Regions from separate parts of the Pseudomonas aestiva genome, predicted to be linked through region 1. Evidence: predicted binding sites of a transcription regulator. Region 1 holds the regulator's gene; each other region holds the start of a gene.
What was found. Region 1 encodes sigma-54, which starts transcription at its own class of promoters, with help from an activator protein. Its sites were predicted from a motif close to ANTGGCATNNANNTTGCTNT; they were not measured.

Region 1 (7,156 bases):
CCGGAAAAGTCGCGCAGGTCCGGTTTCCAGTAGGGATTGGGCAGGAAGCGCACATCGAACACCATGTCCGCGTCCACCGGCAGCCCGCGCTTGAAGCCAAAGGATTCCACCAGGTAGGCGGTACCGGGCTCCGGCGCGTTCAGCAGGCGCAACTTGAGGATGTCACGCAGCTGATAGAGATTCAGGTGGGTGGTGTCGATCTTCAGGTCGGACAGGTCGGCGATGGGCGACAGCAGCACCTGCTCGTCATGGATAGCTTCGGCCAGGGACCTTTCCTGGTTCGACAGCGGATGCCGGCGGCGCGTCTCGGAAAAGCGCTTGAGCAGCGCCTGGTCATCGGCATCCAGGTAGAGGACGTCGCATCGGATGTTGCGACTGCGCACCTGTTCGAGCAATTCGGGAAAGCGTTGCAACTGACTGGGCAGGTTGCGCGCATCGATGGATAGGGCGACCTTGGGCTGGGGGCGCTCCATGTCGGTCAGCGCATGCTGGGCCAGATCGGGCAGCAGACTGGCCGGCAGGTTGTCGATGCAATAGAAGCCATTGTCCTCAAGCACGTTGAGCGCCGTACTCTTGCCCGACCCGGAACGTCCGCTCACGATGATGAGGTGCATGTCAGTGTCCGCTCTGGGCCTCGACGACGATCTGATAGAGCGCCTGGCTATCCCTGGCCTTGCGCAGCCGCTCGCGGATGTCGGCGCGATCGAGGATGCCGGCGATCTGGCGCAGCAGGGTGAGGTGCTGCTCGGTGGCGGCTTCTGGGACCAGCAGGACGAACACCAGGTCTACCGGAGCGCCGTCCAGGGAATCGAAGTCCACCGGTTGCTGCAGGTGGAAGAGCACGCACAGCGGTTGTTGCAGACCCGCCAGGCGGCAGTGGGGAATGGCAATGCCATTGCCGAAACCGGTCGAGCCCAGGCGCTCGCGCGCCATCAGGCATTCATGGATGTGCGCCGCGTCGTGGCCGGGCAGTTCCTGCGCGGCCAGTTCGGCAATGCGTTCCAGTACAGCGGCTTTGCTGCCACCCGGCGCACCCGTCTGGGTGCGGCCGGGGGTCAGGATGTTTTCGAGTCTGATCATAAAGCGGCGATCGAAACCTCAGCGGACGCCGACGCCCTGCTGGCGTTCGATCGATTTTTCCTTGTGTTTAATCAGTTGACGGTCGAGCTTGTCGGCCAGGAGATCGATGGCGGCATACATGTCGTCGTGCTCGGCATTGGCAACCACCGCGGCGCCGGCGACGTGCAGGGTGGCTTCGGCTTTCTGCTTGAGCTTGTCCACTTCCAGGATGACCTGGACGTTGGTGATACGGTCGAAGTGCCGTTCGAGGCGGGCGAGTTTCTCGCCGATGTAGTCACGCAGGGCTTCTGTCACTTCAAGCTGATGGCCACTGATGTTGACTTGCATACCGCTTCTCCTTATTGCCGGGCTGCGATCGGCGAAGCTGCTCGCCGACATGACAAGGATCGAACGAAGCACGGTCACACATCAGGACGCGTCAGATGAGACGCTTGCGTTCGCTGGACGGAGCGATACCCAGGGATTCCCGATACTTAGCCACCGTGCGACGAGCGACTTGTATACCTTGCGATTCCAGTAAACCAGCGATCTTGCTGTCACTCAACGGCTTTTTCGCGTTTTCCGCCGCCACCAATTTCTTGATGATCGCGCGGATCGCGGTGGAGGAGCATTCGCCCCCCTCGGCGGTGCTGACGTGGCTGGAGAAGAAATACTTGAGTTCGTAGATGCCACGCGGGGTGTGCATGAACTTCTGGGTGGTCACCCGGGAGATGGTCGACTCATGCATGCCCACCGCCTCGGCGATGTCATGCAGGACCAGCGGCTTCATCGCCTCTTCACCGTATTCGAGAAAACCGCGCTGGTGCTCGACGATCTGGGTCGCCACCTTCATCAGGGTCTCGTTGCGGCTCTGCAGGCTCTTGATGAACCAGCGCGCTTCCTGCAGCTGGTTGCGCATGTAGGTGTTGTCGGCGCTGCTGTCGGCGCGCTTGACGAAGCCGGCGTACTGGGGATTGACCCGCAGACGCGGCACGGCTTCCTGATTGAGCTCCACCAGCCAGCGCTCGTTGTGCTTGCGGACGATGACGTCCGGCACCACGTATTCGGCTTCGCCGGATTCGATCTGCGAGCCGGGGCGCGGATGCAGGGTCTGGATCAGTTCGATGACGGGCTTGAGCTCGTCTTCCTTGATCTTCATGCGCCGCATCAGCTGCGCATAGTCGCGGCTGCCGAGCAGATCGAGATAGTCACTGACCAGGCGCCTGGCCTCGCCGAGCAGGGGGAGATTGGCCGGTAGCTGGGCCAGCTGGATCAGCAGGCATTCGCGCAGATTGCGGGCGGCGACGCCGGCCGGCTCGAATTGCTGGACGCGTCTGAGCACCACCTCGACTTCATCGAGATCGACTTCCAGCTCGGGATCCAGCGAGGCATGGATGTCTTCGAGGCTTTCCTGCAGATAGCCGTCGGTGTCGATGCCGTCGATGATCGCCACGGCGATCAGGCGATCGAGATCCGACATGGGCGCCAGGTTGAGTTGCCAGAGCAGGTGGGTCTGCAGGCTCTCGCCCGCCGAGGTGCGGGTGGTGAAGTCCCACTCGTCGTCGTCATTGCTGGGCAGGCTGCTGGCGCTGGTCTGGTAGATGTCTTCCCAGGCGGTATCGACCGGCAGCTCGCTGTCGCTGGGAATACGCTCGCTCCATTCGGAGTCGTCGGCCATCTCGTTGACGGCGACCGAGGTTTCCTTGAAGGTGGTTTCCAGGTTGCCCGCGCCCGAGCTCTCATCGCCTTCGCTCGAGGCTTCGCTCTGGTCGAAGTCTTCACCTTCTTCCTGGCGTTCCAGCATCGGATTGGATTCCAGGGCTTCCTGGATTTCCTGCTGCAAGTCGAGCGTCGAGAGCTGAAGCAGACGTATGGCTTGTTGCAGCTGCGGCGTCATCGTCAGCTGCTGGCCCATCTTGAGGACTAGCGATGGTTTCATGGCTGCGGAAATACACCTTGTCTACCGACGCGAACAGCGCCACCGAACCTCGCGAACCCTGCGAGCGTTAGCAAATTATATGCCTTGTTTCCCCGGGTTTGCCTAGAGGCGGAATTCGTGGCCCAGATAGACTTCCTTGACCAGATCGTTGGCGAGGACTTCCTCGGCGGTACCCTCGGCGATGAGCTGGCCGTCGTTGACGATGTAGGCCGTTTCGCAGATGGTCAGGGTTTCCCGGACATTGTGGTCGGTGATGAGCACACCGATGCCCTTGGCCTTGAGGTGGCGAATGATCTGCTTGATGTCGCCCACCGAGATGGGGTCCACGCCAGCGAAGGGTTCGTCCAGCAGGATGAACTTGGGTGCGGTGGCCAGGGCGCGAGCGATCTCGACGCGACGTCTTTCGCCACCCGACAGGCTCATGCCGCGATTGTCGCGGATATGGGTGATGTGGAATTCCTGCAGCAGGCTTTCCAGTTCGCGCAGGCGACCGGCCTTGTCCAGATCCTTGCGGGTTTCCAGGATGCCGAGGATGTTGTCGGCCACGGTCAGCTTGCGAAAGATCGAGGCTTCCTGCGGCAGGTAGCCGATCCCGGCGCGGGCCCGGCCATGCATGGGCAGGGCGGTGACATCCTGATCGTCGATCAGCACGCGACCCTGATCGGCCTTGACCAGGCCGACGATCATGTAGAAACAGGTGGTCTTGCCGGCGCCGTTCGGACCGAGCAGGCCGACGATCTGGCCGCTGTCGATGCTGACGCTGACGTCGCGAACGACCTGACGACCCTTGTAGCTCTTGGCCAGATGCTGGGCTTTGAGCGTGACCGTCATTGTCCCTGCCCCGACTGCTGCTGATCCTTGGGCTGGATGACCATGTCGATGCGCGGCCGCGGCGTGGTGACCTTGCTACCGTTGGCGCGCCCGGCGTTGACGATCTGGCGCTGGGTATCATAGACGATCTTCTCGCCTTCGAAGGTGTTGCCCTGTTGGACCACCTTGGCCTGGTCGATCAGGATGATGCGATTTTCCTGGGCGAAATACTGGATCGTCAGACCATAGGCCTTGACGATGTCCTTGTCCGCCGAAGGCTTCTGCTCGTAGTAGGCCGGTTTGCCCACTGCGGTGGCGACCTTGATGTTGCCCTGATTGTCCTGGGTCAAGGTCACCGTGTTGCCGGTGATCTTCATGCTGCCCTGGGTGATGACCACGTCTCCGCGGTACACGGCCACGCCCTGCTTGTCGTCGAGCTCGGCGCTGTCGGCCTGCACGCGGATCGGCTGGGTGCGATCGGTCGGCAGGGCCCAAGCCGCGGCACTGCCAAAGGTGGCGCCGAGGGTGAACAGGAAGGGGAGGGTTTTAACGAACCTCATGCTGGCCTCTTACGTTGGACAGCAGGAGCATTCTGCCGTCTTCTAGATACGCTTTCATGCCATTGGCCGTGGTCACCCCATTGGCGGCCTCGATTCTAACGGCTTGCTCGGTTTGCGCATATTGTTTGTCAGGAAAGACGGTCATGCGGGTGGTGGTCAACACCACCGGGCGGCCTTTTTCATCGGTACGCTCGACGCGCACGTCATCGATCAGCTCCGCCTGACTGCCACCGGGGGCGACCTCGGCGCGGGCACTGCGAATGTGCCAGGGATAGTCGGTGCCGCGAAAGGCCAGCATGTCGGGCCGGGTCACCAGGGTGACGTCGGTCGCCTTGACGTGTTCGCTGCGCTCCGCCTTGAGTTCGTACTGGATCTTGCCGTCCAGGCGATACTGGATCGTCCGGGTATTGAGGGCATAGCCGTCGATGGCGCTGTCTTGCGGGGTCGACGAGGCCGGAGCATCGACGAAGCGCTGCGGCAGGATGTTCCAGTAGCCGATCGCGATGAGCGCGGCGGCGATCAGGACCAACAGCACGGGGCGGCGCAAGCTGCGAAACATGAGGGTACCTGTGGTGGGCCGCACCAGGGGCGGCGGGTTGAACACGAGATTGCGGCGTATTAGTCGGGCAGTATAACCCGGCCTACAGCACCCCGGCGCGTAGCAGGTCACCCATGTTGAGGGCGCCGATCGGCCGGTGCTCGTCATCGATCACCACCAGCGCGTTGATCTTGTGCTCTTCCATGATCTTCAGCGCCTCGGCGGCGAGCATCTGCGCCCTGGCGGTTCGACCTCCGCGGGTCATCACGGTTGCGATCGCCGTGGTGCGCACGTCGATGCCGCGATCCAGGGCGCGACGCAGATCGCCGTCGGTGAAGATGCCGGCCAGACGACCATCGGTGCCGAGCACGCTGGTCATGCCCAGTCCCTTGCGCGACATCTCCAGCAGGGCATCGGAAACCAGGGTGTCTTCGCTGACCTGCGGCAGGTCGACGCCGGCATGCATGACGTTTTCCACCTTCAGCAGCAGGCGCCGACCCAGGGCGCCGCCCGGATGGGAAAAGGCGAAATCCTCGGCGGTGAAGCCACGGGCCTCGAGCAGGGCGATGGCCAGGGCGTCGCCCAGCACCAGGGCTACGGTGGTGGAGGAGGTGGGTGCCAGATTGAGCGGGCAGGCCTCGGTGGCGACGCTGGTATCCAGGTTGACGTCCGCAGCTTTTGCCAGCGGCGAGGCGGGATTGCCGGCGAAGCTGATCAGCGGGACGCCGAGGCGCTTGATCAGCGGCAGCAGGGTCAGGATCTCGCTGGAGGTGCCCGACTGGGAGATGGCGATGATGACGTCATCGCGGGTGATCATGCCCATGTCGCCATGGCTGGCTTCGGCCGGGTGTACGAAGAAGGCCGGACTGCCGGTGCTGGCCAGGGTCGCGGCGATCTTGTTGCCGACATGCCCGGATTTGCCCATGCCCAGGACCACGATGCGCCCACGGCAGGCGAGCAGGTGGCGACAGGCGGCGGCAAAGCTTTCGTCGATGCGTTCGCCCAGGGCGGCCACGGCCGCTCGCTCTACATCTATGGTGCGCTTGGCGGAAGCGATGAAATCTATTGAGTCGGGCATGGGTCAGAAGGCAGGTGACGGGACAATCGGAAATTATATGCGCAAAGCCGCGACACTCAGCAACGCCGCCCGCAGTTCAGGAGTCACATCGGCAACGAATGCTATAGTGCCGCCCTTTTGCCGGGGTCGCCGAACGCGAGAGCCGCGTGCCCTGAAGCGGCGGAGCGGCGTCTCCCTGCACAGAGTTGAACCTTAGGAGTCTCGATGACCGTCGATAGCCCGTACGCCGTGGAGCTAAAGGGCGTTTCCTTCAAGCGCGGCACGCGTCTCATCTACGACCGGGTCGATATCCGCATCCCGCGGGGCAAGGTCACCGGGATCATGGGACCGTCCGGCAGTGGCAAGACCACCCTGTTGCGCCTCATCGCCGCCCAGTTGCGACCGAGCAGTGGCGAGATCTGGGTCAATGGCGCCAACCTGCCGCAGTTGTCCCGGGGTGAGCTGTTCGACATGCGCCGGCAGATGGGCGTGCTGTTCCAGAGCGGCGCGCTGTTCACCGATCTCGATGTGTTCGAGAACGTGGCCTTTCCACTGCGGGTGCACACCAAGCTGCCCGAAGAGATGATCCGCGACATCGTCCTGCTCAAGCTGCAGGCGGTGGGCCTGCGCGGTGCCGTCGAGCTGATGCCGGACGAGCTGTCCGGCGGCATGAAGCGCCGGGTCGCCCTGGCGCGGGCCATCGCCCTGGATCCGCAGATCCTCATGTACGACGAGCCCTTCGTCGGCCAGGACCCCATTGCCATGGGCGTGCTGGTACGGCTCATCCGCCTGCTCAACCAGGCGCTCGGGCTGACCAGCATCGTGGTCTCCCACGACCTGGCCGAGACGGCCAGCATCGCCGACTACCTCTATGTGGTCGGCGATACCAAGGTGCTCGGGCAGGGCACGCCGAAGGAGCTGCGCGAATCGCCCGATCCGCGGGTTCGCCAGTTCATGCAGGGCATCCCCGATGGCCCGGTACCCTTCCACTACGCCGCGCCTGATCTGCGCGATGCCTTGCTGGGGAAACACTGATGCGTAAGGTCTCCGCCGTGGAGCGGATTCGTCGGCTGGGCAAGGCCGGGCTGGACGTCGTGGCGGCCATTGGCCGCTCCGTCATCGTCCTGCTCCTGGCTGTGTTCGGTCGTGGTGGCGTGGGCAGCGGCCTGCAGCTGCTGGGCAAGCAACTCTAT
Region 2 (7,156 bases), 1.8 Mb from region 1:
TTCCCTATTGGCGGCTGTCGGGCTTCTACTTCGCCTACTTCGCGCTGCTGGGGGCCACGGCGCCCTACCTGGGGCTGTACTTCCACCACCTGGGCTTTTCCGGCACCGCCATCGGCCAGCTGGTGGCCATCCCCATGCTGATGCGGGTACTGGCGCCCAACCTCTGGGGCTGGCTGGCCGATCGCACCGGCCGCCGGCTGAGCATCGTCCGCCTCGGCGCCGCCTGCACCCTGCTGTGCTTTTCCGGTATCTACCTCGGCCAGGGCTTCGCCTGGCTGGCGCTGATCATGGCCGGCCATGCCTTCTTCTGGCACGCGGTGCTGCCCCAGTTCGAAGCCATCACCCTGGCCCATTTGCGCGACCAGCCACAGCGCTATGCGCGCATCCGCCTCTGGGGCTCGATCGGCTTCATTGCCGCGGTGGCGGGGCTCGGCTGGGCCTTCGAATACGTCAGCCTGGATCTCTATCCGGCCTATCTGCTGCTGGTGATGGCGATCATTCTGCTGGCCTCGCTGGCGGTGCCAGGGGTCAAGGTCGATCCAGGCCAGCGGCCCGAGGCGCCGGCCGAGCCCTTCCTGACGACCCTGCGCCAGCCGCGGGTGCTGGCCTTCTTCGCTGCCGCGGCGCTGATGCAGCTGTCCCACGGCCCTTACTACACGGTCTTCACCCTGCATCTGGAAGAACTCGGTTATGGCCGCGGCGTCATCGGTCAGCTCTGGTCGCTGGGCGTGGTCGCCGAGGTGCTGATCTTCCTGGTGATGCCGCAACTGCTGGCGCGGATCGCTCTGACTACCCTGCTGGTCGGCGCCTTTCTGATCGCCGCCGGGCGCTGGCTGCTGCTGGGCGCCCTGGCCGACCAGTTGCCAGTGCTGTTGTTCGCCCAGCTCCTGCATGCGGCCACCTTCGCCTGCTTCCACGCCGCCGCCATCCAGTTCGTCCAGTCCCATTTCGACCGGCGCCGCCAGGGCCAGGCCCAATCGCTCTACGCGGCACTTTCCGGGGCTGGCGGTGCGCTGGGCGCGCTGTATGCTGGCTATGCCTGGCAGGTATCCGGCGCCCTTGCCGCCTTTGCCGGCGCCTCCCTGGCGGCGTTGGCAGGCGCCTTCCTCATCCTCTTGTCCGTTAGGTCCAGTACGAAAAGTGCCTGCGCTCGGTGATGCTTCGTTGAAAAACACTTCGGAATGCTCATTTACCTCTCGTAAACTCCGCTTCCTCAGCGTTTTTCGCCTCGCCTGACCATCGCTCGGCGACTTTTCGTACAGAACCTAGGAGAACCCTCCATGATCCAGCAGCGTGAGCAACTGGCCCGGGAAATCATCGACGCCGGTCGCTTCCTCTATGGCCGCGGCTGGTCGCCGGCCACTAGCAGCAACTATTCGGTACGGCTGTCCGACAGTCGCCTGCTGCTGACCGTCTCCGGCAAGCACAAGGGTCAGCTGGAGCTGGACGACGTGCTCGCCACCGATCTCGACGGCACGCCGCTGGAGGACAAGAAGCCTTCGGCCGAGACCGCGCTGCACACCCAGCTCTATCGCTGGCAGCCGGAGATCGGTGCCGTACTGCACACCCATTCGGTGAATTCGACGGTGCTCTCGCGCCAGCTCGAAGGCGATCGCCTGCTGCTGGACGGCTACGAGCTGCAGAAGGCCCTGCATGGCGTCACCACCCACGACGTGCGAGTGGAGATCCCGGTGTTCGACAACGACCAGGACATCCCGCGTCTGGCCGACCAGGTGCAGACCTGGCTGGACGTGCATCCCGACTGCGTGGGGTACCTGATCCGCGGACACGGCCTCTATACTTGGGGGCCGCGCATGGCCGATGCCCTGCGCCACGTGGAAGCCTTCGAATTCCTCTTCGAATGCGAACTCAAGACCCGGAGCCTGCGTCCATGAGCCGACTGACCGTCTACCACGATGCCGAACCGCGCCAGCCGCTGAAGGTGATCAGCGATGGCGACCACATCGCCGCCACCCTGGCCGAGGTCGGGGTGCGTTTCGAGCGCTGGCAGGCCACCGCCCCGGTGGCGCCGGGCGCCAGCCAGGAGGAGGTGATCGCCGCCTACCGGCCGGAGATCGATCGTCTCATCCAGGAGCGCGGCTACCAGACCGTCGACGTCATCAGCATGCATCCCGAGCATCCGCAGAAGGAGGCGCTGCGCGCCAAGTTCCTCGAAGAGCATCGCCATAACGAGGACGAGGTGCGCTTCTTCGTCGCCGGTCAGGGCCTCTTCACCCTGCACATCGACGACCAGGTCTATGCCGTGCTCTGCGAGAAGGACGACCTCATCTCGGTGCCGGCCGGTACGCCGCACTGGTTCGACATGAGCGAGTCGCCGTCCTTCGTCGCCATCCGCCTGTTCGACAATCCCGATGGCTGGGTCGCCCACTTCACCGGCGTCGACATCGCCCGGCGCTTCCCGCGCCTGGAGGTAGAGGCGTGACGATCAAGGCCATCCTCACCGATATCGAAGGTACCACCAGCGCCGTCAGCTTCGTCTTCGACGTGCTCTTTCCCTATGCCCGTGAGCACCTGCCGGCCCTTGTGCGCGCCCATGCCGGAGAGCCGGCGGTGGCCGAGCAACTCGATGCCGTGCGCGCCGAAGCCGGCGAGCTGGACGCCGACGTGGAGCGGGTGATCGCCATCCTGCTGGAATGGATCGCCACCGACCGCAAGGCCACACCGCTCAAGGCGCTGCAGGGTCAGGTATGGGAGCAGGGCTATCGCGCCGGCACCCTCAAGGGCCACGTCTATCCCGACGCCGTCCAGGCCCTGCGCCAGTGGCACGCGGCGGGGCTGCCGCTGTACGTCTATTCCTCCGGATCGATCCAGGCGCAGAAGCTGATCTTCGGCTGCTCCGAGCACGGCGATCTCACGCCTTTGTTTTCCGGGTATTTCGATACCCTGACCGGCGGCAAGCGCGACGCCGCGTCCTATGCGCGCATCGCCTCGGCCACCACCCACGCGCCGGCGGAACTGCTGTTCCTCTCCGATGTGGTGGAAGAGCTGGATGCCGCGCGCCAGGCCGGTCTGCCGACCTGCGGGCTGGTACGTGCCGGTGGCCAGCTGGGCGATCATCCGTGCGTGGCGTCCTTTGCCGACATCGATCTCGCCGGACTCACCTGAAGCCCACGGCCGGCCTCGCTGCCAAGCGAGCCGGCCGAACTCGACGCCCTCATCGCCAGTCCCAATTGACGAGACCTGTGTCCTCGCAACGGGAGTCGCGACATGATCAATTCCACCATCGGCGGTGTACTGGGCTTCATCGTCTTCCTGCTCGACATCTGGGCCATCGTCAACGTCATCCGCAGTGACAGCACCAGCAACGCCAAGATCGGCTGGACGGTGCTCATCATCGTGCTGCCGGTGATCGGCCTGATCGCCTGGGCTGCCGCCGGACCCCGCGGCAATCGCTCGGCCACGGCACCCACGCACAAGGGCTAGCCAGCACAACGCTGGAGCCTGTCACATCCAGCTCTTACAATGCCCGGCTTTTGGCCGGGCATTGTCTGTCTCGGCCAGCCACCTGCGGAGATCGACATGAGCGACTACCTGGAAACCCTCTACGACGGCTACGGTCAGCGATTCACCGTCGAGCGCATGCTGCACGAGGTGCGCACCGAGCATCAGCACCTGGTGATCTTCCAGAACGCCGTGCTGGGCAAGGTCATGGCCCTGGATGGCGTCATCCAGACCACCGAGGCCGACGAATTCATCTATCACGAGATGCTCACCCACGTCCCCCTGCTGGCCCATCCGGCGCCCAGGCGGGTGCTCATCATCGGCGGTGGCGACGGTGGCATCCTGCGCGAAGTGGCCAAGCACCGGGGTGTCGAGCACATCACCATGGTCGAGATCGATGGCTCGGTGGTGGCGATGTGCAAGGAGCACTTCCCCGGTCACTCGGCAGGCGCCTTCGACGACCCGCGGCTGAAGGTGGTGATCGACGACGGCATGAATTTCGTCGCCAATACCACCGAACGCTACGACGTCATCATCTCCGACTCCACCGATCCCATCGGACCGGCCGAGGTTCTCTTTTCGGAGAACTTCTATCAGGCCTGCCATCGTTGTCTGAACGACGGCGGCGTGATGGTGGCCCAGAACGGTACTCCGTTCCTGCAACTGGACGAGGTCAAGACCACTGCCAGCCGCATGTCCGGGCTGTTCGCCGATTGGCACTTTTATCTGTCGGCGGTGCCTACTTACATAGGGGGCGTCATGACCCTGGCCTGGGGTAGCAAGGACTCGACCTTGCGTCGGCAGAATGCCGAAACCCTGGCGCAGCGCTACAGTGATACAGGCATCCAGACCCGTTATTACACTCCGGAGCTGCATGCCGCAGCCTTTGCTCTACCTCGATACGTGCTGGAGACCATCGGCAAGGCGTAAGCCCTGGCGGTCGCTGCACCGTTCGAGTTCTCAGCCGCGACTCGCCAGGCGTCGGTAGCGACGTCCAGCGAGACGATCATCCGAACCAGAGGAGGGAAGTCCTATGTCCTTGTCGTTTGCCGATGATGTGAGCTTGAACCTGCTGCAGCGGATGAAGGAGGGCGGCTTCGATTTCGCTCGCTTCCATCCCATCGATTTCTTCGCCATATTCGCCGATGAAGGCAAGGCCCGCATCGCTGCGGACCAGTTTCACGGCGAATCCCTCAACGCCCAGGTGCTCCCCCATGAAGAGGGCGGCTGGCATCTGCAGGTCAGCAAGGTGATGTTCGCCACCCACGCCACCATCGATGATTTCGAAAGCGATCTCGAGGCGGTGGTGGCGCCTCTTGGCGGTCAGCTCGATGGCTGGGGCGTCACCCAGGAAGTCAGCCGCAGCTCCGCCTGATCCTGCACGTCCCGAGGCGGCATCCCAGACGGGGTGCCTGTCTCATCTCCGGTTACCGCTCGGCCCCTCAATCATCGCACTTTCCGCGCAGCGCACCGTCTTAGGGTCATGACGGAGACGTTGCGGTGCATGCGCACGCTTACGTGCCTGGGTTTGGTGCATCGTGCGACTCGCAGCCGCGCAAGGGCTTGATCTTGAAGGCTCTGGCGCTGGCACGCGGCTTGCGAAGCTGCACCGTGGGTGACAAGGAGATCGGCATGAGCCGCCAACTGTATAACGAGATGTATGACGTCCAGGCGCAATGCCGACCGCATTATGGTCGCTATGCCCAGTGGCTGAGCGAGACACCCCCGGAACTCCTGGCCCAGCGGCGGCGTGAAGCCGATCTGCTGTTCCATCGCGCCGGGATCACCTTCACCCTCTATGGCGACGAACAGGGCACGGAACGCCTGATTCCCTTCGACGCCCTGCCGCGCGCCATTCCCGCCAGCGAATGGCAGATCATCGAACGCGGTTGCATCCAGCGTGTTCAGGCGCTGAATCTCTTTCTGCACGACCTCTATCATGACCAGCGCATCATCAAGGCCGGGGTCATTCCCGCCGAGCAGGTGCTGGCCAACGACCAGTATCAGCTGGCCATGCAGGGGCTGGACCTGCCCAATGGCATCTACGCCCATATCGCCGGGGTCGATCTGGTACGAGATGGCGATGGCGCCTACTACGTGCTGGAAGACAACCTGCGCACCCCCAGCGGTGTCTCCTACATGCTCGAAAACCGCAAGATGATGATGCGGCTGTTTCCCGAGCTGTTCACCCTGGAGCGCATCGCGCCCATCGACCACTATCCGAACATCCTGCTCGATACCCTGCGCAGCTCCACCCCGGTCAACAACCCCACGGTGGTGGTCCTTACCCCGGGTCGTTTCAACAGCGCCTATTTCGAACACGCCTTCCTCGCGCGCGAGATGGGCGTGGAGCTGGTGGAGGGTGCCGATCTGCTGGTGCGCGACGAGCAGGTGTTCATGCGTACCACCTCTGGCTTCCGCAAGGTCGATGTCATCTATCGGCGTCTCGACGACGCCTTCCTCGACCCGCTGGCCTTCAATCCCGATTCCATGCTCGGCGTGCCCGGTCTGCTCGCCGCCTATCGCGCCGGCAATGTCATCCTGGCCAATGCCATAGGTACCGGGGTGGCCGACGACAAGTCGATCTATCCCTATGTGCCGGAGATGATCCGCTTCTATCTCAGCGAAGAACCCATCCTCTATAACGTGCCCACCTGGCAGTGCCGCAAGCCGGAAGAACTGTCCCATGTGCTGGCCAACCTGCCCGAGCTGGTGGTCAAGGAAGTCCATGGTTCCGGCGGCTACGGCATGCTGGTCGGCCCCACCGCCAGCAGCCTGGAGATCGAAGCCTTCCGCGCGCGGCTCAAGGCCAACCCCAGTGCCTACATCGCCCAGCCGACTCTGTCGCTGTCCACCTGCCCGACCTTTGTCGAGAACGGCATCGCACCGCGCCACATCGACCTGCGGCCCTTCGTGCTGTCCGGGCGCAAGACGCGTCTGGTGCCCGGTGGCCTGACCCGGGTCGCCCTGCGCGAAGGCTCGCTGGTGGTGAATTCCTCCCAGGGCGGCGGCACCAAGGACACCTGGGTGGTCCAGGACTAGATCGCCACAGAACAGCGGCCGCTCCGGCGGCCCCGCAAGGACCTTTGAAAGGCGACCCCACCATGTTGAGTCGTACCGCTGCCGATCTGTACTGGATGTCCCGCAACCTGGAGCGCGCCGAGAATCTCGCGCGGATGCTGGACGTCAGCTATTCGCTGTCGATGATGCCGCAGAGCGGGCAGGGCGGAGGCCTGGATGAACTGGCCATGCCACTGCTCATCACCGGCACCCTGGATGACTACCGGGAAAAGCACGGGGCCCTGCACCCCGAGCGCCTGCTGCACTTCTTCGCCCTGGACGAGCGCAACCCCGGCAGCATCTATTGCTGTCTGCAGGCTGCGCGCAGCAATGCCCACGCGGTGCGTGGGCGCATCACCGCCGACATGTGGGAGAACGTCAACTCCACCTGGCTGGAGATGCGCGAGATCGCCGTTACCGGCCTGATCCGCTTCGGCATCAGCCGTTTCTGCGAGTGGGTGAAGGAGCGTTCCCACCTTTTCCGTGGCGCCACCGTCGGCACCATCATGCGAAACGACGCCTATCGCTTCATCCGCCTGGGTACCTTCGTCGAACGCGCCGACAACACCCTGCGCATGCTCGACGCTCGCTACCAGGTGCTCGGCGAAGAGGAAGCGGAAGCCATCAGCGATGC
Region 3 (7,156 bases), 1.9 Mb from region 1:
CGCGCCAGGAGGTGGTAGGCGATGCGTTTCACCAACGGCGCGTAGCGGTTGATGAGTTGCTCCTGCTGGGTACGTTCCGAGGTTTTGCTGTACATGCGAAGCCCGCTGGATGCTGTCATGCGTGGGTACCGATGGCTGGTTGCACAAGGCGCTCGACAAAGAACTCGAGATGGCCGCGCGGATTGGCGGGCAACGGCCAGCCATCGACTCTCTGAGCTACCGCACGGAAGGCCAGCGAGGCCTTGGCACGCGGAAAGGCTTCGAACACGGGGCGCTGTTTCTGTACGGCTTTGCGCACCGCCTCGTCGAACGGAATGGCGCCCACATACTGCAGGGCGACATCCAGGAATCTGTCGGTCACCTTGGTCAGCTTAGCAAAGAGATTGCGACCTTCCTGGGGCGTCAGCGCCATGTTCGCCAGAACCCGGAAACGGGTGACGCCATGGTCGCGATTGAGCAGCTTGATCAGGGCGTAGGCATCGGTGATGGAGGTGGGCTCGTCGCACACCACCACCAGGACTTCTTGGGCGGCGCGAACGAAGCTGACCACCTGGTCGCCGATGCCGGCAGCGGTATCGACGATGAGCACATCGAGGTTCTCGCTGATGTCGCTGAAGGCCTGGATCAGACCGGCGTGCTGGGCCGGCGTCAGATTGACCATCGCCTGGGTGCCCGAGGCCGCCGGAACGATGCGGATGCCGCCCGGGCCGTGCAGCAGCACGTCGCGCAGCTCGCACTCGCCGGAGATGACGTCGGCCAGGGTGCGCTTGGGCGACAGGCCGAGCAGAACGTCGATGTTGGCGAGGCCCAGGTCGGCGTCGAGCAGCATGACGCGCCGCCCGATATCGGCCAGGGCCAAGGCCAGGTTGACCGACACATTGGTCTTGCCGACACCGCCTTTACCGCCCGTGACCGCTATGACTTGGACGGGATGCATGCTACCCATTGCCTGATACCTTTGATTGAAATCCGTCACACTTTAGACTAAGTGCATTTGGCGTGCCCAGGCATGCAATGCACCACTACCGTTCGTCTGCGCTAACCGGCGCGGCGGGCATTGCCTTGATACAGGCCGGCAAGCATGCCGGCCATGGTTTCTTCGCTCGGCTCCTCGGAGGCCTGCAGGCTCACCGCACGGCTCACCAGCTGGTGGCTGCGGGCCGGATGCAGGTCGTCCGGGATACGCGGGCCGTCGGCGATATAGGCCACCGGCAGACGCTGGCTGATGGCCAGGCCCAGGGCTTCGCCGAGGCTGGCGGCTTCGTCCAGCTTGGTCAGCACGCAGCCGCTCAGGCCGCAGCGCCGATAGCTGTGGTAGGCCGCCTTGAGCACCTGGCTCTGGCTGGTGACACCCAGTACCAGATAATTGCGAATCTTCAACTGGCGGTTGGCCAGGGCTTCGAGCTGCACCTTGAGCGCCGGATCATTGGCGGGCATGCCCGCGGTGTCGATCAGCACCAGGCGCTTGCGCGCCAGGGGTGCCAGCGCCTGGGCCAGGGACTGGCCGGGATCGACCAGGGTGACCGGCACGTCGAGGATGCGGCCGAGGGTCTTGATCTGCTCCTGGGCACCGATGCGGAAGCTGTCCATGCTGACCAGCGCCAGACTCTGGGGGCCGTACTTGAGCACGTAGTTGGCGGCGAGCTTGGCCAGGGTGGTGGTCTTGCCCATGCCGGCCGGACCGACGAAGGCGACAACACCGCCCTCCTCCAGGATCTTGGCGTCGGTGGTCTTGGCCAGCTGGGCGAAATTGGCCAGCAGCATGCGCCAGGCATGCCGCGGGTCCTGGATCTTGGCGACGCTGTCGAGCAGGTGGCGAGCCAGATCGGCGGGCAGGCCCATGCGCTGCAGACGGCGCCAGAGGCCGGCCTGTTGCGGACGGGTGGACTGCACCTGGGTCCAGGCCATGGAGCCAAGCTGGACTTCCAGCAGTTCACGCAGGCCACTGAGTTCGCTGCGCATGGCTTCCAGGGCGCGGCGGTCTTCCGGCGCGGCACTGGCGGCAGGCGCAGCGGCGGCGGTGGGCTGAGGGGCACGTGGCGGGGCGATCACCGGCTCGCGACGGCTGTCGGCGGCGCTGATGGCGCCCAGCAGCTGCTTGTCCTTCGGCGCGGCCGAGGGCACGCCCGGGGCGCGGATGCTGAGGTCGGCATGGGCCTGGGCGATCTTCGCATGGGTCTTGCGCAACTCCGCCTGCAGCTCCGCGTTGGGCGCGGCCGGTGCCGGAGCCTGGTAGTCCAGCGCCGCGGTCAGCTCGACCCCGCCGGCGACCCGGCGGTTGCTGAGGATGGCGGCATCCGGGCCCAGCTCGTCGCGTACCAACTTCATGGCTTGACGCATATCGGCAGCGAAGAAACGTTTGACTTGCATGATCTAGACCTCAGCCATTCTGGCCAACGGTAGCGACGATGGTGACCTGCTTGTTGTCCGGAATTTCCTGGTAGGCCAGTACACTCATGTTCGGTGCCGCCATCCGGGCGAAGCGGGACATCATCCCGCGGATCGCACCGGCCACCAGCAGCACCACTGGCTTACCCATCATTTCCTGACGCTGCGCTGCCTCGATAAGGGAACGCTGCAGTTTTTCAGCCATGCCAGGCTCGAGGAACATGCCGTCCTCGGCGCCTTGACCGGCCTTCTGCATACTACTTAGCAACATCTGTTCCAACCTTGGCTCAAGGGTGATAACAGGCAGCTCAGGCTCCATTCCCACGATGTTCTGGACGATCGCGCGGGACAGGGCGACCCGCACGGCACCCGCGATGGCGGCGGGATCTTGACTCCGCGGCCCGACGTTGGCGATGGCTTCGGCGATGGTACGGATGTCGCGGACCGGTACCTGCTCCTGCAGCAGCTGCTGGAGGATCTTGAGCAGGGTCGAGAGGGAGACGATGCCGGGCACCAGTTCCTCGGCCAGCTTGGGCGAACTCTTGGCCAGCACCTGCAGCAATTGCTGGACTTCCTCGTGACCGATCAGCTCGTGGGCGTGCTTGAAGAGCACCTGATTGAGGTGCGTGGCAACCACGGTGCTGGCATCGACCACGGTGTAGCCGAGGGATTGGGCCTGGTCGCGCTGGGTGACGTCGATCCAGACGGCCTCCAGACCGAATGCCGGATCCTTGGCGGCGACGCCGTTGAGGGAGCCGTAGACCTGACCGGGGTTGATGGCCAGTTCGCGATCCGGATAGATCTCGGCCTCGGCCACACTGACGCCCATCAAAGTCAGACGATAGGCGTTGGGCAGCAGGTCAAGGTTGTCGCGGATGTGCACCGACGGCATGAGGAAGCCGAGGTCCTGGGACAGCTTCTTGCGCACGCCCTTGATCCGCGCCAGCAGCTGGCCACCCTGGTTGCGATCGACCATGGGGATCAGCCGGTAGCCGACTTCCAGACCGACCATGTCCACCGGGGTCACGTCATCCCAGCCCAGCTCCTTGGCCTCGGCCGGACGCTGTACGGGGGCCAGGTCCTGCTGCTTCTTGGCTTCCACCTCGGCGGTCTGCTTGGCCTGGCGCTGGCGCTTGTAGATCAGCCAGGCACCGGCGGCGGCGCCACCGCCCAGGCCGAGGAACGGCAGGTGCGGCATGCCCGGGACCAGGCCCATGGCGATGATGATGAAGGCCGAGACTGCCAGCGCCTTGGGCGAGGCGAACATCTGACGATTGACCTGCTGGCCCATGTCCTCCGCCGAGGACACCCGGGTCACCATGATGGCAGCGGCGACCGACAGCAGCAGCGAAGGGACCTGGGCGACCAGGCCGTCACCGATGGTCAGCAGGGCGTAGATGCGCGCCGCTTCGCCGAACGGCAGACCGTGCTGGGCCATGCCGATGGCCATGCCGCCGATGAGGTTGATGAAGAGGATCAGCAGACCGGCGACGGCGTCACCGCGGACGAATTTGCTGGCACCGTCCATCGACCCGTAGAAGTCGGCTTCCTGGCCCACTTCGGTCCGACGCTTCTTGGCTTCGACCTGGTCGATTATGCCGGCATTGAGGTCGGCGTCGATGGCCATCTGCTTGCCGGGCATGGCGTCCAGGGTGAAACGCGCCGACACCTCGGAGATACGGCCGGCACCCTTGGTCACCACCACGAAGTTGATGATCATGAGGATGGCGAACACCACCGCACCGACCACGTAGTTGCCGCCGACCACCACCTCGCCGAAGGCCTGGATGACCTTGCCCGCGGCATCGTGGCCGTCCTGGCCGTGCAGCAGCACGACGCGGCTCGAGGCCACGTTCAGCGCCAGGCGCAGCAGGGTCGACACCAGCAGGATGGTCGGGAAGACCGCGAAGTCCAGCGGCCGCAGGGCGTAGACGCTGACCAGCAGGACCACGATCGACAGGGCGATGTTGAAGGTGAACAGCACGTCCAGCAGGAAAGGCGGCATCGGCAGCGTCATCATGGCGAGCATCGCCAGGACGGCCAGCGGCACGCCCAGGTTGCCGCGAGCCAGACCGCGCATGTTGCCCATCATCATGGATTTGTCGACTTTCACACCCATTCCTCGCTTGCCGGTGCCGGCGTCACGGAAAGTTGACGCAGCGCACTGTTCGCAGGGGCTTGAGCAAGCTCCGGGCCAACTGCTCAAGACCTTGAATCAGCGAGGTTTTCCCGGGGGTGATACAGGACTGGTTACGGATCGCCGGAATCGTCGGCTGAACCGCGGGCGGCGGCCATGAGTCTGTCTAGGGACCTGCGCTAGCGCGCCTATCCGAGGAACATCATCATGAGAATCTGGACCGCGACGCTGTTGGCTACCTGCCTGGTCGGAACCGCCCAGGCGGCCGAATCCCTGACGATCCCGCTGAACAAGGTCACGACCGACGGTGTGGGCGAAAGCGTCGGTAGCGTACAGGTGACCCGTTCCAAGTACGGCCTGGTCTTCACGCCCGATCTCAAGGGCCTGGAGCCCGGCATCCATGGCTTCCATGTCCATACCAAGCCCAACTGCGGCGCGGCCGAGGTGAATGGCACCCTGACCGCAGGTGGCGCCGCGGGCGGCCATCTGGATCCGCGCAACACCGGCAAGCACAGCGCGCCCTGGTCGGACGACGGCCACCTGGGCGAATTGCCGGCGCTCTATGTGACCGCCGACGGCCAGGCCACCCAGCCGGTGCTGGCGCCGCGCCTGAAGCGCCTCGAAGAGCTCAAGGGCCATGCACTGATGGTGCATGCCGGTGGCGACAACTACGCCGACCAGCCCAAGCCGCTGGGCGGTGGCGGCGCGCGCGTCGCCTGCGGCGTCATCAAGTAGGCGCCTTCCCCTCCTCATCCCGCAGGAGATCCGGCGGGATGGGCAGATCGGACAGCTTGGGCTTGCGCCCGCGTCCGGCGCGGAATTGCCTGAGCTGATAGACATAGGCCAGGACCTGGGCCACGGCGACGTAGAGACCGGCCGGAATCTCCTGGTCCACTTCGGTGGAGAAGTACACCGCCCGCGCCAGCCCCGGCGACTCCAGCAGCGAGACCTGATGCTGCTGGGCGATCTCGCGGATCTTCAACGCGGTGAAATCGCTGCCCTTGGCCACCAGCACCGGCGCCCCACCCTTGGCCGCATCGTACTTGAGCGCCACGGCGAAGTGGGTCGGGTTGGTGATGACCACATCGGCGTTGGGCACCTCGGCCATCATCCGCCGCTGCGCCATCTGCCGCTGCATCTGGCGAATCTTGCCCTTGACCTCGGGCTTGCCCTCGCTGTCCTTGTACTCGTCCTTGATCTCCTGCTTGGTCATCATCAGCTTCTTGCGATTGCTGAGGATCTGGAAAGGCACGTCCACCGCGGCGATGATCAGCAGCCCCAGGGCCAGCAGCAGGGTGGCATGCCCCACCACCTGCATGCTGTGCAGCAGCGCCTGTTCGGTCGGCAGCTTGGCGATCTGCAGCAGCGCCGTGCGTTCGCTCATCAGCACCATCACCGACACGCCCAGGATGATGAAGAACTTGCCCAGCGCCTTGAGCAGTTCCACCAGGGAATGCTTGGAAAACATCCGGGCGATGCCGGACATGGGATTCATCCGGCTCGGCTTGGGCGCCAGCACCTTGCCGGAAAACAGGAAGCCGCCCAGGGCGATATGACCAATGATGGCGGCGATCACCACCAGGGCGATCATCGGCAGCATGCCGATCATCGCCGCCTTGCCCGAGGCCAGCAGGAAGGTGCCCATGAAGCGCTCGTCCATGACCTCTTCCCGCCGCAGGGAGAAGTTGCTGCGCATCACCTCCAGCAGCTTGCCGCCGAGAAAGGCGCCATACATCAGCAGGCCGCCGACCCCCGAGAGCATGACCGCCACCGTACCGAGTTCGCGTGATCGCGGGAGCTGACCCTCTTCCCGGGAATCACGCTTGCGTTTCTCCGTGGGGTCTTCTGTGCGGTCTTCGCCATCGGATTCAGCCATGTGGCATATCTCCTAGCGGGCTCGGGCGAGTTCGCGCAGCCACTGCAGCGCCTCGCTAGCGAGACTTTCATAGTGGGAGAGGATGTCGGCGGTGCCGAGCCAGACGATGACCATGCCCAGCACCACGATCAGCGGCATGCCGACGGAAAAGATGTTCAGCTGCGGTGCTGCGCGGGTCATGATGCCGAAGGCGATGTTGACCACCAGCAGCGCGGTGATGGCCGGCAGCACCAGCAGGATACCGGCGCCCAATACCCAGCCCAGCCGCCCGGCGACCTGCCAGAAGTGCTCGACACTCAGGGTATCCCCCACCGGCAGGGTGACGAAGCTTTCGGCGAGGATCTCGAATACCACCAGGTGGCCGTTCATGGCCAGGAACAGCAGCGTCACCAGCATGGTGAAAAACTGGCCCATCACCGGCGCCGAGGCGCCGTTGACCGGGTCGATCATGGACGCGAAGCTCAGGCCCGCCTGGGTCGAGATGATCTGCCCCGCCACCACGAAGACGTGGAAGAACAGCTGCAGGCTGAAGCCCATCACCGCGCCGATGAGGATCTGCTCGACGATCAGCGGCAAAGCCCGGGGGCTGATGGCATCCACCTGCGGCATCGGCGGCAGGGTCGGTACCAGCACCAGACTCAAGGCCAGGGCCAGATACATGCGCACCCGCACCGGGACCAGCGTGGTGCCGATGATCGGCATGGTCATCAACAGCGCGGCGATGCGAAACAGCGGAAACAGGAAGCTGCCGACCC
Region 4 (7,156 bases), 2.0 Mb from region 1:
ACAGGCCAAGGCCGTCACCAAGCGCGTTCTGATCGTCGACGACTCCTCGGTGGCCCGCAAGCAAGTGAGCCGCTGCCTGGAAACCGTCGGGGTAGAGGTCATCTCCCTCAACGACGGTCGCCAGGCCCTGAACTTTCTCCAGGCGATGGTGGCGGAAGGCAAGCGTCCGGAAGAGGAATTGCTGATGATCATTTCCGACATCGAGATGCCGGAAATGGATGGCTACACCCTGACGGCGGAAATCCGTCATGATTCGCGGATGCAGAAAGTGCATATACTGCTGCATACCTCCTTGTCCGGCGTCTTCAACCAGGCGATGGTCAAGAAGGTCGGTGCGGACGACTTCCTGGCCAAGTTCCGTCCCGATGATCTTGCCTCCCGGGTAGCCGAGCGCATCAATGCGGTCGACAGTCACTAGGTGAAGGCGTCTCTATCCCGGTATCCAGAAGGCGGAGCGGCAGTGTCAGCAGTCAACGCGGATTTTGTGCTTTTTCGTGATTTCCTCGAGAAATCCAGCGGGATCCTGCTCGGTGACAACAAGCAGTACCTCGTCTCCAGTCGGCTCAACAAGCTGATGGAGACCGAGGGGATCAAGACGTTGTCGGAGTTGGTGCAGCGCATCCAGATGCAGCCCCGTGGCGGTCTGCGGGAAAAGGTCATCGATGCGATGACGACCAATGAAACCCTCTGGTTTCGCGACACCTATCCCTTCGAGGTGCTGAAGAACCGCCTCTTGCCGGAGTTGACCAAGAACACCTTCGGCCAGCGCCTGCGGGTCTGGTCGGCGGCCTGCTCTTCGGGTCAGGAACCCTATTCACTGTCCATGACCATGGACGAATTCGAGCGCAGCGCGGCGGGGCAGGGGCGTGGCGGTATGCAAATCGTGGCGACCGACCTCTCCGGCGCCATTCTCACCGCGGCCAAGTCGGGTGAGTACGATTCGCTGGCGATCGGTCGAGGGCTATCCCAGGAGCGCTTGCAGCGCTACTTTGACGTGCTCCAGCCGAATCGCTGGGCGGTTAAGCCGGCGATTCGCAGCCGTATCGAATTCCGCGCGCTAAATCTGCTGGACAGCTACGCCAGCCTCGGCAAATTCGACATGGTGTTCTGCCGCAATGTGCTGATCTACTTCTCCGCTGAAGTGAAGAAGGACATCCTCACGCGCATTCACGGTACCCTCAAGCCGGGCGGTTATCTGTTCCTGGGCGCCTCCGAGGCCCTCAACGGCCTGCCGGATCTCTACCAGATGGTGCAGTGCAATCCGGGCATCATCTACAAGGCCAAGTAAGCATTCGATAGAGGGTGGCAAAGCTGGATTTCAGCACATGGTCTTCGCGGTACTTTGCAGCTCTGTGTGCTATCTAGCTGTAATTGGTTCCTAGTACTAACCGTACCCATCCAAGCGACTGCTGTTGCTCGGCTTTAAACATTCCGGTTGGTATGCACGGTGCTGCGTTGGCTTTTATCGTCCACGCAACTTGCCGGCATGCTGTACAACCTGAGCACAGCCTAGTCTCAGCCACGCCTATACCTGCCGGGGGTGATAGGTCTTAAGTTCCTCTCCGCGTTCAGCCTGATTCGTTGCATCGCACGGGCATGTTGAGCATCTTGCGAAGCGTCGCAATGTGGTTTTCGGCAATCTCGGGCGTTGAGCGCTTTGCGGGGGCTACTCGATGTGCCGGGCGGGGACGATGGTCCATGCCGAGGTCTCTGTTCGCCACGGTCTGCATTGCCGGCCTGTCTCGCAGTGCATAAGGCCGGAAACCTCCCGACTGCGCTCGTCTGATCAAGCCAAAGGCATAGGCCACTACGTCGCGTATGCCGCCGCTACGGTGTCTGGCCTCCAGTTCTGCCAACACCTGCTGACGCTGCTCCAGCGCCAACTCATCAAGTCCAGTTAGAAGCTCTTGCAACTGCTTTTCATCAACTCCCGCAAGACAGGATGGAAGCGGAGTGCTGCCCTCTGTGCTTTCGAGCTCTGAAGGGTACGTACGTACTTTATACGTCTTACTACTGTACGTACTGTATTGGCCAATGGGTTCGTCGTGGACTTCGTTGGTCTGTGACAGACCAGTTTGGCCTATGCCAGACCCCATCTGTACCGCCTCGGAGCTAGAGCTCCCGAGGTCATCAGGGCTAGCCTGCCCATCGTCACTGCGCTGCTTTTGCTCGAACGCATGATTGAGATGCTGCGCAATCCGGTGGATCGGATGGCCCGTCTCGTGAAGGCACGCGTGCAATAGGCCGGCAAGCGTCTGGTCGGCAGTGCATGCTCGATCAAACGCTAAGGCACGCTCATGCACCCTGTAGCGCTCGCTCATCACCTTGCCCGTCATGGGGTCACGCTGTACACCGAGCAGAGTGATCCAACCCGTCAGGCGTAGCACCTTCAGCACACGTCGTGCCGTCTCATAGCCCGCCCGTTGTCCTAACGGCGTGGTGCTGAGATAGCGTCGAAGCTGGCTCAGACTCGTAAGCGAACTCACACCGTCTGCATCACTGAGCATGCGTAAGACCTGCCACCCGTTGCGCTCCAGCGGCGTCAGCCGCGGATCTACCAGCAGTGCGATTGGCGTCGTGAACCAGTTAGTCGATGCGTAGCGCTTGTGCGTGCAATAGTTTCCCATTTGCTCTCCCCCTACGAAGGCCGTTCGGCTGTCAGCGAGTCTCGTGGGGGCTGGATTGGTCTGTCCCAGAACAATCTGATTTGGCCCGTTACCGTATTTCTGTTGCGTACCAAATGGTCTGCTGTAGACCAACCTAGATGAGTCATAGGTAGCGAGCGTCGTCACGGGTTGCTAGGGCGCGTTCCAAAACGGTAAATTTGCATTGTCGTGGTCAATCCCACGACCGGGTGTGACAACCCGATTCGTTCGAGGCGCGGTAGCGCTGTAGCTAGACCACATCTGTTGTTTTCTATGGCGGGCCGTGTGGGGCAGGCTTTTGCCTGGCCGGTTGCCTCGGACGCCGGTTTGTCACCCCCTCACGGTCCGCCTCCCATCACCGAGTGACAACGGCGGGTGGCGGCTCCTTAATCGTCTGAGGAGCAGTTAAAATGCCTGTATCTCCTTTTAAGCCCGAGCTCCGCCTTGGCGCTACCTGTATGCCATCTACCTCTACAACGGAGGTTTGCTATGGCTGAGAAGAATCCCTCTATCGTCCCGTTCCCCAGCAAGCCAATCACGCTCGACCAAATGGATCTTTCCACTCGATCTATCGATGCCGATGCGGATCTTCGTGCCTCAATGCTAGGTGACCTGCTAATTCAGCTGGCAGAGCGCCACTCCGGTCATCCTGAAGAGCTGCGGCTAAAGGTTGCCTGCAATATCGCTCAGGAGCTGCTGGGCGAGATGGTTACCCTTTATCGTCGTGCTCTATCCGATGCGCGCCACAACAACTCTTGAGACAGACGTAATGTTCAACTGGCTTTGGACATCGGTTTAGGTCCTTTCCCGGCAATGGCGGGCGATAGCCTGCCATTGCCTTACTGTCAGTTGGGCGGCTGGCGCAAGACGCTGTAGCGGTGACGTGGTTCGCGACGTGATGCTAGGCGCTATCGAACATGGCTTGGAGTTAGGCGACTTTCGTTAACGGCGCAGTATCTGGCTGGTAATGAGTAGACCTATACCGCCAAACAGACTCATCTTTTGCGCAGCAGGTCGACCTGTTGCCTCTGATGAAAACGGCGTGTAGTCCCCAGGCAGCGGGATGGCGGAAAGCTTCGTGAAGACTAAGAAGGGCGGTTATATCCGCCACATGTCTAAGCTCGACCATGCAAAGACCCTAAGCAACCTGGCTATCGCTGTCAGGCATTGCGAGGGGTATCCGTACAACGCGTCGAATACCGATCGCTGCAGGATTTTAGGCGTTTGTGGCAGGCCGCAATTTGACGGGGCATTGGTCCGGTTCGATAGGGGAAAATCCACAGCATGTAGGTCTGGCTCCCGGTTTACCTTTTCTGCGCCAAAGTTTTGCCGCCCCCGATCCCGGGGCCGGCAAAGGCGGCGGAAAAACCTTGCCGCTTGCCGTCGTTCTGACTGCCGCGTTGCGCTAAACCCTTGATTTAAATGGATGCAAGAGACTGGCACGGGCCTTGCTAAATCGCTTGCAAGCCACGTCAAAGGTCTCTCGACATGAGCATCAGTTTCGACAAAGCACTCGGGTTGCACGAGCAGGCGCTGAACTTCCGTTCGCAACGCGCCGAGGTGTTGGGCAACAACATCGCCAATGCCGATACCCCGGGCTACAAGGCGCGGGATCTGGATTTCAGCGCCGTGATGGCAGAGCAGGCGGCCAAGAGCGCTCCGGGCGCTGCCGGCCACTATCAGCTGGAAACCACCAACAGCCGCCATATCGCCGCTGAAGGCTTCGACATGGGCATGGGCGATGCGGCCTTGAAGTATCGCATCCCCACTCAGCCCTCGGTGGACCAGAACACCGTGGATGCGCAGGTCGAGCAGGCCAACTACGCCGAAAACGCGATGAATTTCCAGGCCAGCTTCACCCTGCTCAATAGCAAGTTCAAGGGGCTGATGTCGGCCCTGCGCGGAGAGTAGCCATGTCCCTGAGTTCGCTGTTCAACATCGCCGGTAGCGGGATGAGCGCCCAGAACGTTCGCCTCAACACCGTGGCCAGCAACATGGCCAACGCCGATTCCGTGTCTTCCAGCGTCGACCAGACCTACAAGGCGCGGCATCCGGTATTCGCCGCCCAGCTCAATGACGCCCAGGGCGGCGCCTCGTTGTTCGACAACCAGGGCCAGGCCGGGGTCGGGGTAGAGGTGAAGGGCATCGTCGAGGATCAGAGCGAGGTGCAGAAGCGCTATGAGCCCAACCACCCCATGGCGGACAAGGACGGCTACGTCTACTACCCCAACGTGAACGTGGTGGAGGAGATGGCCGACATGATTTCGGCCAGTCGCGCCTTCCAGACCAATGCGGAAATGATGAATACCGCCAAACAGATGATGCAGAAGGTACTGACCCTCGGTCAGTAAGGAACCGGCGCCATGTCCATAAGCACGACCAATTCAACCGCTCAGTCGGTGCTCGACAAGTACTCCGTCAACAAGACAGACGCTACCTCCGAGACCGCTAGCAGCGATGGCAAGAAAGGCGGCAAGCTCGGCAAGGACGAGTTCCTCAAGCTGATGGTCGCCCAGATGAACAACCAGAATCCGCTGGAGCCCCAGGGCAACGGCGAGTTCATCGCACAGCTGGCGCAGTTCAGTACCGTCGAGGGCATCACCAACCTCAACACCAGCGTCAGCTCGATCCTCTCCGGCAGTCAGTCTTCCCAGGCACTGCAGGCGTCCACCCTGGTGGGCCGCAAGGTGATCGTCGATACCGACAAGGTCAAGGTGGATACCAGTGCGGACTTCAAGGGTGCGCTCAACCTGACCGCGTCCAGTCCGAACGTCTGGGTCAATGTCTACAACGACGCGGGCAGTCAGGTGAATCGTCTGAACCTGGGGCAGCAATCCAGTGGCCTGGTGAATTTTACCTGGGATGGTACCGACGCCAGCGGCAAGAAGCTGGATGCCGGCACCTACCGCTTCGAGGCCCAGGCGAACGTGAACGACACCACCACGGCCATGAAGACCAGTCTGCCAGCCAACGTCGACAGTGTGACGCTCGGGCAGAACGGCGGCGAAATGACACTCAACCTTGCCGGCGTCGGCAGCATCGGCATCTCCAAAGTCCAGGCGGTCGGCCAGTAAGGCGCGGCACACGAGAGGAATCCAGCATGTCTTTCAATATCGGTTTGAGCGGCATCAAGGCCGCGTCCAGTGACCTCAACATCACCGGCAACAACATCGCCAACGCCAGCACCGTCGGCTTCAAGCAGTCGCGGGCGGAGTTCCAGGACCTCTATGCCGCCTCGGTTCTGGGCACCGGCAAGAATGCCCAGGGCAGCGGCGTGCTGCTCGGCAATGTCGGCCAGCTGTTCAACCAGGGCACCATCGATTCCACGCAGAACGCGCTGGACATGGGCATCAACGGCAACGGCTTCTTCGTCACCAGCAACAATGGCGCTATCCAGTACACCCGTGCCGGTTACTTCGGGACCGACAAGCAAGGCTTCATCGTCGACAACAACGGCTACAAGCTGCAGGGCTATACCACCAACGACCAGGGTCTGCTGCAGCCGGGCGTGCGCAGCGACCTGCGCATCGAGACCGCCAGCCAGGCGCCCAAGGCGTCCAGCTCGATCAAGCAAACGGTCAACCTGAACTCGACCCAGACGACGCCGACCACGACGCCGTTCAACCCGTCCGATCCGACCAGCTACAACTCCTCGACCTCGGTGAACATCTATGACAGCCAGGGCAACGCCCACGTCCTGTCGCAGTATTTCGTCAAGGGCGCGAACAACTCCTGGACCATGAACGTGCTGATCGACGGTCGCAATCCGGGCGACCCCACCAAGGAAGATGCGACCACCAAGGTCGCCACGCCCTACAGCGTGACCCTGCCGTTCACCAGCAGTGGTGCGCTCGACGGTGCCAATGTGGCCTCGACCGATCTCAAGCAGGTCAACAACGCCAGCACCAATGCCTTCGAGGGCGTGCTCAAGCTGGACAACTGGGTCCCGGCCATTTCCAACGGCGGTACCCCGGCGACCTGGGCCTCCAACGGCGCCGTGGCCAACCCGGCCGGCATCACCCTGGATATGCGTGGCTCGACCCAGTACAGCAGCGCCTTTGCCGTGACCAGCGTCAACCAGGACGGCTACACCACCGGCCAGTTGTCCGGCCTGGAGATCGACGATACCGGCCAGATCTTCGCGCGCTACACCAACGGTCAGTCCAAGGTGCAGGGCCAGGTCGTGCTGGCGAACTTCGCCAACGTCCAGGGCCTGACCCCCATGGGCAAGACCTCCTGGACCGAGTCTTCGGAGTCGGGTCAGCCGGTGGTCGGCACGCCGCGCTCCGGAACCCTGGGAGCCCTGCAGTCCGGGGCGCTGGAGGCGTCCAACGTGGACATCTCCACCGAGCTGGTCGACATGATCGTGGCGCAGCGCAACTACCAGGCGAACGCCAAGACCATCGAGACCGAGAACGCCATCACCCAGACCATCATCAACCTGCGTTGATGTCGTTTCTCTGACGGCTTGCCGCTCAGACGTCAGGAAAAGCCTCCCTCGGGAGGCTTTT

Region 2: a site for sigma-54 is predicted at 5,046-5,065, ahead of AABM56_RS14600 (circularly permuted type 2 ATP-grasp protein). Genes of this name have one in related genera too.
Region 3: a site for sigma-54 is predicted at 4,568-4,587, ahead of flhA (flagellar biosynthesis protein FlhA). Genes of this name have one in related genera too.
Region 4: a site for sigma-54 is predicted at 4,081-4,100, ahead of flgB (flagellar basal body rod protein FlgB). Genes of this name have one in related genera too.

What each region holds. Positions count from the first base shown of each region.
Region 1 is NZ_CP150916.1:1,351,617-1,358,772, forward strand. Features, by position in the region: gene rapZ (RNase adapter RapZ) at 1-614, opposite strand, end outside; gene ptsN (PTS IIA-like nitrogen regulatory protein PtsN) at 616-1,080, opposite strand; gene raiA (ribosome-associated translation inhibitor RaiA) at 1,099-1,407, opposite strand; gene AABM56_RS06230 (RNA polymerase factor sigma-54) at 1,499-2,998, opposite strand; gene lptB (LPS export ABC transporter ATP-binding protein) at 3,101-3,829, opposite strand; gene lptA (lipopolysaccharide transport periplasmic protein LptA) at 3,826-4,368, opposite strand; gene lptC (LPS export ABC transporter periplasmic protein LptC) at 4,355-4,927, opposite strand; gene AABM56_RS06250 (KpsF/GutQ family sugar-phosphate isomerase) at 5,010-5,984, opposite strand; gene AABM56_RS06255 (ATP-binding cassette domain-containing protein) at 6,189-6,998, shown strand; gene mlaE (lipid asymmetry maintenance ABC transporter permease subunit MlaE) at 6,998-7,156, shown strand, end outside.
Region 2 is NZ_CP150916.1:3,141,155-3,148,310, reverse strand. Features, by position in the region: gene AABM56_RS14635 (MFS transporter) at 1-1,157, shown strand, start outside; gene AABM56_RS14630 (methylthioribulose 1-phosphate dehydratase) at 1,281-1,895, shown strand; gene AABM56_RS14625 (acireductone dioxygenase) at 1,892-2,443, shown strand; gene mtnC (acireductone synthase) at 2,440-3,126, shown strand; gene AABM56_RS14615 (PLD nuclease N-terminal domain-containing protein) at 3,229-3,444, shown strand; gene speE (polyamine aminopropyltransferase) at 3,541-4,392, shown strand; gene AABM56_RS14605 (ribonuclease E inhibitor RraB) at 4,496-4,837, shown strand; gene AABM56_RS14600 (circularly permuted type 2 ATP-grasp protein) at 5,095-6,504, shown strand; gene AABM56_RS14595 (alpha-E domain-containing protein) at 6,567-7,156, shown strand, end outside.
Region 3 is NZ_CP150916.1:3,287,537-3,294,692, forward strand. Features, by position in the region: gene fliA (RNA polymerase sigma factor FliA) at 1-119, opposite strand, end outside; gene fleN (flagellar synthesis regulator FleN) at 116-946, opposite strand; gene flhF (flagellar biosynthesis protein FlhF) at 1,039-2,370, opposite strand; gene flhA (flagellar biosynthesis protein FlhA) at 2,381-4,483, opposite strand; gene sodC (superoxide dismutase family protein) at 4,733-5,260, shown strand; gene flhB (flagellar biosynthesis protein FlhB) at 5,253-6,401, opposite strand; gene fliR (flagellar biosynthetic protein FliR) at 6,414-7,156, opposite strand, start outside.
Region 4 is NZ_CP150916.1:3,376,455-3,383,610, reverse strand. Features, by position in the region: gene AABM56_RS15695 (chemotaxis protein CheV) at 1-418, shown strand, start outside; gene cheR (protein-glutamate O-methyltransferase CheR) at 461-1,288, shown strand; gene AABM56_RS15685 (STY4528 family pathogenicity island replication protein) at 1,569-2,627, opposite strand; gene AABM56_RS15680 (hypothetical protein) at 3,135-3,404, shown strand; gene flgB (flagellar basal body rod protein FlgB) at 4,134-4,556, shown strand; gene flgC (flagellar basal body rod protein FlgC) at 4,559-4,996, shown strand; gene AABM56_RS15665 (flagellar hook assembly protein FlgD) at 5,009-5,719, shown strand; gene flgE (flagellar hook protein FlgE) at 5,746-7,095, shown strand.